DNA from 2 places in the Sphingomonas crocodyli genome. Region 1 is predicted to be linked to the other one. Evidence: riboswitches for the same ligand, from Rfam matches in the RefSeq annotation. Region 1 holds a riboswitch; the other holds the start of a gene.
What was found. Region 1 has a riboswitch for cobalamin ahead of EOD43_RS15910 (TonB-dependent receptor plug domain-containing protein). Riboswitches for the same ligand answer to the same signal wherever they lie in the genome.
Positions count from the first base shown of each region.

Region 2: linked by a shared signal. The riboswitch ahead of EOD43_RS04525 (TonB-dependent receptor) and the one ahead of EOD43_RS15910 (TonB-dependent receptor plug domain-containing protein) in region 1 are both predicted to bind cobalamin.

Region 1 is NZ_SACN01000002.1:274,573-277,997, reverse strand. It holds gene EOD43_RS15920 (M28 family metallopeptidase) at 1-431, shown strand, start outside; gene EOD43_RS15915 (ABC transporter substrate-binding protein) at 434-1,246, shown strand; cobalamin riboswitch at 1,297-1,490, shown strand; gene EOD43_RS15910 (TonB-dependent receptor plug domain-containing protein) at 1,632-3,425, shown strand, end outside.
Region 2 is NZ_SACN01000001.1:971,051-974,475, reverse strand. It holds gene EOD43_RS04540 (CbtA family protein) at 1-448, opposite strand, end outside; gene EOD43_RS04535 (CbtB domain-containing protein) at 462-689, opposite strand; gene EOD43_RS04530 (histidine phosphatase family protein) at 885-1,436, shown strand; cobalamin riboswitch at 1,521-1,749, shown strand; gene EOD43_RS04525 (TonB-dependent receptor) at 1,925-3,425, shown strand, end outside.

The DNA of each region.
Region 1 (3,425 bases):
ACGTGGTGCTGGTCGGCAAGGGGCAGAACAGCCTGGAGGACGATATGGCGCGGGTCGCCGCGACGCAGGGCCGCACGGTGACGCCCGAAAGCCTGCCCGAGCGCGGGCTGTTCTACCGCGCCGACCATTTCAGCTTCGCCAAGCGCGGGGTGCCGACCCTGCTGCTGATGGGCATTGCGGGCGCATCCGACCTGAAGACCGGCGGCGTCGCAGGCGGGCAGGCGTGGATCGATGCCTATACCGGCCAATGCTATCATCAGGCGTGCGATGCGTGGTCGCCCGAATGGAATCTGGCCGGCGCGGTGCAGGACATCGATCTGGTCGGCACGATCGGCGCCGAGCTGGCCAATTCGGATACGTGGCCGACGTGGAAGGCGGGATCCGAGTTCAAGGCCATCCGCGACAAGAGCCTGAGCGCGACGGCCAAGTGAGGATGCGGGGGGCGATCATCGCGGCGTTGGCGATCGCGGCGCTGGCATCGCCGCTGCATGCGGCGACGCCCCCGAAGCGGATCGTCTCGCTCAACCTGTGCGCCGACCAGCTGATCCTGACGCTGGCCGATCGATCGCAGATTGCCGGCCTGACGCGCAACGCCGCCAAGACCAATATGTCGGCCGAGGCGGCGCGGACCAAGGGGCTGCGCATCCTGGGCACGTCGGCCGAGCAGATATTGGAGATCGACCCCGATCTGGTCGTCGGCATCCCCGCGCGGCGCAACGCGATCCTGCAGGCGCTAAAGATGCGCAAATATCCGGCGGTCGACCTGAAAAGCGCCGACACGCTGGAGGATATCTACGCATCGATCCGCACCGTATCCGATGCGGTGGGCCACGCCGATCGCGGCGAGGCGATGATCGCGCGGATGGAGGCCGATCTTGCGCGGATGCCGAAGCTGGGGCGCGGGCGCGTCGCGGTCTATTATCAGCGGCGCGGCTATGTGACCGGCACAGGCACTTTGGTCGACGATCTGATGCAGCGCGTGGGGCTGGTCAATCTGGCGCAGAAGCTCGGCAAATCGACGCTGAGCCAGATGAGCCTGGAGGAGATGGTGGCGGCGCGGCCCGACTTCCTGATCGTCGAAAGCGCGACCGACAAGGTGACCGATCAGGGGACCGAGATGCTCCACCACCCGGCGCTCGATTCGATACCCCGGCTGCACATTCCCGAGGCGTGGACCGTGTGCGGCGGTCCGGCCTATACCAAGGCGGTGCACACGCTGACCGAGCAGTTGAAGCGTTACCGCTGAAATGCTCCCCATCCCCCCCCACCGGATTGACGCACCGCGCCCAAAGGCGTAGCAGCCGCGCCGCGACAGGTTCCCCGGCGACGGGGATGAAAAGGGAATGGGGTTCAAGACCCCGGCTGCCCCTGCAACTGTGAGCGGCGAGCCATCGCGCCATCAAGCCATTGGGGTTCCGGCCCTGAGAAGGCGGCGCGAAACAAGGCGATGACCCGCAAGCCAGGAGACCTGCCCGTCGCGGTCGTCTTTCGTGCGGACAGGGTGTGCCGGGCGGACGGGGGTTAACCCGAGTGACGACAGATCCGGGCCGTGTTCGCACGGGGGATAGGTCGTGCTTGCGCGCCCAACCCTCCGACGAACGCGATCCCTTTGTCTTGGGGCTAGACGTTCGATGTTGAAATATTCGTTTCTGATCTCCCTCCTGCTCTCCACCACGGCCTATGCCGAGGAGCAGGAAGCACCGCAGCCGGACGCGGCAGCGGAGGCCGATGCCTCTACGATCCTTGTGACCGCGACGCGCATCGCGACGCCCGCCGAGAAGGTGCCGGTTTCGGTCACCGTGCTCGACAAGGCGGCGATCGACCGCAGCCAGGATATGGGCGTGACCGAACTGCTGCAGCGCACGCCGGGCGTCAGCGTGTCGCGCAACGGCGGCTATGGCACCGCGACCTCGCTGCGCATTCGCGGCGCCGAAGCCGACCAGACCGTGGTGGTGATCGACGGCGTGAAGCTGAACGATCCTTCGTCGGCGGGCGGCGGCTACAACTTCGCCAACCTGCTGGTGGGCGATGCTTCGCGGATCGAGGTGCTGCGCGGGCCGCAATCGATCCTATGGGGCAGCCAGGCGATCGGCGGCGTCGTGAACGTCGTCACCGCGATGCCGCAGAAGGCGATCGAAGGCAGCTTCGATGTCGAGGCCGGATCGCGCGAGACGGCCAGCGCGCGCGCCGCCGTGGGCGGCAAGCAGGGCGCGCTGAGCTGGCGTCTGGGCGGGCAGGTTTTCACCACCGACGGCATTTCCGCGATCGCCCCGTCCTTCGGCGGGCGCGAAAAGGACGGCTATCGCAACCGCAACCTGAGCGGTCGCGTCGAAGTGGCGATCACCGAGAACGTCACCGCCGATTTCCGCAGCTATTATTCGAAGGGCCGCACCGAGATCGATTCGACCAGCGCCGACAACCCGGCCTATGCGCTCAATCGCGAGTTCGTGGGCTATGCCGGCCTGAAGATCGACCTGCTCGACAAGCGGCTGCGCAATCGCATCGCTTATGGCTATACCGACACCGATCGCGACAATTTCGATCCGCGCAACCAGCGGACCAAGACGTTCGACAGCGCCGGCAAGAACGAGCGTTTCGAATATCAGGGCAGCTTCGCGATCGCCGACGGATGGACCGCTTTGTTCGGCGCGGAAAATGAGCGTTCGCGCTTCCGCAGCGTATCCCCGCCCGCCTCGCTCGCCACGCCGATCCCGGCGGCCGCGCGCGGCAAGGCCGAGATCACCAGCTTCTACGGCCAGCTGCTGGCCGAGCCGATTGCGGGGCTGAGCCTGAACGTCGGTCTGCGCAACGACGATCATAGCCGCGCGGGCAACAAGACGCTGTTTTCGGCGGGTGGCGCCTGGTCGTTGCCGACCGGCACGATCATCCGCGCGGCCTATGGCGAAGGCTTCAAGGCGCCGACTTTGTACCAGCTGTTTTCGGAGTTCGGGAATCAGGCGCTCGCCCCCGAAGAGGCCGATGGCTGGGAAGCGGGCGTCGAGCAGAAGCTGATGGACGGCAAGCTGAGCTTCGGCGCGACCTATTTCGAGCGGACCACGACCAACCAGATCGTGTTCAACAGCTGCACCGCGACATCGACCCTGCCGATCTGCTTCCAGCCGGGCAGCACCACGATCCGCCGTTCGGGTTACTATCTGAACGTCGCGCGCGCCGAGGCGCACGGGATCGAAGCGCAGGCTTCGCTGCAGCCGATCGAAGGGCTGATCATCGACGGCAATTACAGCTGGACGGTGGCCGAGGATCGTTCGAAGGGCACGACCACCTTCGGCAAGTGGCTGCCGCGTCGCCCGCGCAATCAGGCGAACGGATCGATCAGCTATCGCTGGCCGATGGGCCTGACGACGGGCGGTGCGATCCGCTGGTCGGGCCACAGCTTCGACAACGCGTCGAACGCCCAGCGGCTC
Region 2 (3,425 bases), on a different contig from region 1:
AATAGGTCAGCGTGCGGAACACCACCGTCTCATGCTGCCCCACCGCTGGGGGCGTCGCGGGATATTTGATCGCCGGCACCAGCGCGATCGCGATGAACGCGCCGATCGCCATCAGCAGCGACAAGGATCGCGGCCCGAGCGTGCTGATGCGCCCATAGATCACCGCGAAGACGAGCGAGAAAATGCCGCCCACCGCCGCGCCATAGAGCGCAGTCGCGGTCAGCAGGCCGATGCCCTTCTGGGTATCGCGGCTCACCAGCTCGGGTTCGGGGTCGGCGGGCATCGCCATCGCATGGCCGGCATGGCTGTGCGCGGCCTGATCGTGCGAGGCTTCGAACGCGATCGCCAGATCGACCTGCGGTTCTGCGACCAGGCGCGCGAACAACGTCACGATGAACGCAGCGACGATCCCCGCGATCATGCCGCGGATCAAAAGATCCCGAGTCATCGGATAGCCTGCCTTAGTGGCAGGGGAAGCCGAGAAGGTGGCGCCCGTCGTGGACGAATTCGTGCACGTACATGCCGTCGAAGAAGGCGTAGGCGCCCTGTTCGGTGCTGACGAAATAGAGCGCGATCATCGCGAGGAGCAGACCGAAGATCGCCCAGGGCACGATATCGCGCAGCGGGATCGCGCCGCTGTCCGACAGCGGAATGAAAACGTCATCAGCGAACACAGCAGCAGCGGCCATCGTCGGTCTCCTTCGGGATTGCGCGTCCCGCGAACAAGATGGTTCTCGAAGGTCTGGCTCTCGACAGCTTGCGAAGGCTGACGATAACAGTGGCGCGACCGCGCCGGATTTGCACCGGCTTCTTCTTCGAACCTGTTCTGCCCGCTTTGGCCGGAACGGGGCGAAGCGTCAACGATCCTGAAAGGCCGGGTGGACGTGCGACTGACATTATTGTGCCACGCCGCCACCCGCTCGATGCGCGAAGGCGGCTTTCCGTCGCCCGACGAGCCGCTGGATGAGGGCGGCGAACGCAAGATCGCGGCGCTTGACCTTCCCAAGGCGGCCGCCATCCTGTGCAGCCCGGCCCGCGCGGCGCGCCAGACGATGGAGTTGGCCGGACTGTCCGGTGCCGAAGATGCGACGCTGCGCGACATCGAGCATGGCGACTGGAGCGGGCGCAGCTTCGCGGCGGTCCATGCGAGCGACCCCGGCGGGCTGACCGCGTGGATGGCCGACCCGACCCGCGCCGCACCGGGCGGCGAACGATTCGATGATCTCGTCGCGCGCATGACGCCGTGGCTGGACGATGTCGCCGCTAAGCCGGATGCGACACTCGCGATCACCCATCCGATGGTCATGCGCGCGGTAATAGTCGCCGCGATCGGCATCTCCGCCGAAGCCGCAATGCGTATCGATTGCGCACCACTGACGCGGATCGATCTGTCCTACAATCGGCTGTGGCGATTACAGGCGATCCGTCCGCTCTGATCGGGGCGTCTATTTGCTGCGCTTGCGAAGAGCGCATTTTCTGCTTATTGGCCGCGCTGTTCGAGGGGGCGAACACTCAACCCCAAGAACATTGATCGCGCCGGTTCCCCGAGAGGGGATTAAAATGGGAACGCGGTGAGGACGGCCAAGGCCGCCCGAATCCGAGGCTGTCCCTGCAACTGTAAGCGGTGAGCGCGATGCACATGCGCGGACGGGCCTTCCGTCCGCCAGCCACTGGACCATCCGGTCTGGGAAGGCGTGCATCGAGCGATGACCCGCGAGCCAGGAGACCTGCCGGCGTCTGGTCGCTCTTGCCCTGGCCCAGGGGATGGCCGCGGCACGGTTCTTCCGTCTGAGCGACGAACGAGCGGCGGGGGCCGCATCGGAGACGTGCGTCGGTCGCCCTTGGCGTCCGCCCGCCGCGCGTTGCCGACCGTTCGAGAACGGCAGTCCTCCGCCTTGTCGCTTTGACGCCGGGGGACCGATTGATGACCTATTCCACCAAGCCCGCGCACATCCGCGCCCTGTTGTTCGCCGCCACCGCGCTCACCGCCTTGCCCGCGCATGCCGAAGATGCGGCCGCCACCGAAGCCGAGGATAGCAGCACGATCATCGTGACCGCGGTGGATTCGCTGCGGCTCAACCAGAAGACCGAGGGCGCCAGCCGCCTCGGCATCACCGCGCTGCAGACGCCCGCCAGTGTCGAGACACTCGATGGCGATGCGATCCGCCTGCGCGGCGACCTGACGATCCAGGACGCCGCCGCGCGTGCGACCGGCATCGTCAACGCATCGGGCGTGTTCGGCTTCTCGCTCGCCGCGCGTGGCTTCGTCGGCCAGAATTCGGTGATGCAGCTCTATGACGGCATGCGCATGTACAACAACACGCTCACCTTCCCGGCCGATCCGTGGATGGCCGAGAGGGTCGAGATCCTGCGCGGCCCCGCCTCCGTCCTCTATGGCGAAGGTGCGATCGGCGGCGCGGTGAACGTCGTGCGCAAGCAGCCGGGCGACACGCTGGAGGCCAGCGGCCGCGCGATCGTCGGATCGTTCGAAAGCTACAATATCGCCGCCGGCGCGGGCGGGCCGATCAACGACATGATCGGCTTCCGCATCGACGGCGCCTATCGCGAGTCCGATGGCTGGATGAAGCGCGGCGATTCCAGCGCGACATCGCTGTCGGGCGCGATCAAGCTCAAGCCTGCCGAGGATCTGAGCATCACGCTCTCGCACGATTTCAGCCGGCAATTGCCGCGCACCTGGTTCGGCGTTCCGCTTGTCGGCGGCAAGCTCGACAAGTCGCTGCGCAAGAACAATTACAACGTCACCGACGCCCGCCTGCGCTTCCGCGACAATTGGAGCCAGGGGAAGATCGAATGGTCGCCGTCGGACAGCTTCAGCATCCGCAGCACCTTCTACCATCTGTGGGCCAACAAATATTGGCACAATAGCGAGAATGAGACCTACGTCGCCGCCACCGCGACCGCGCCGGCCAAGATCCGGCAGTCGAGCTTCCTCGAACTCTACCACGTCCAGCGGCAGACCGGGAACCGCACCACCGCCAATGTCAGCGGCACGATCCTGGGCCTTGAAAACCACATGGTCGTGGGCTTCGACGTGAACCGGATCACCTATAAGAACATCAGCAATTCTGGGAATAACGCGACCCGGCTGGTCGATCTGTTCGCCACCGACACCGGCCTGTTCATCGACCAGACCGGCGCTGCGGCGACCAAGCCGCGCTACAAGAACACGATCCACCAATATTCGGTCTTCGCCGAGGATCGGCTGGTGCTGAGCGATCAGGTCTCGTTCGTCGGCGGGCTGCGTTACGATCGCCCGCGCATCCGCAAGAACGATTATGTGAACGCGGCGAACAATTTCACCGCAACGCCCGACGCCGTCACCTGGCGGCTGGGCGGGGTCTATAATCCGATCCCGACCCTATCGATCTACGCGCAGTACGCGACGGCCGCCGATCCGGTCAGCG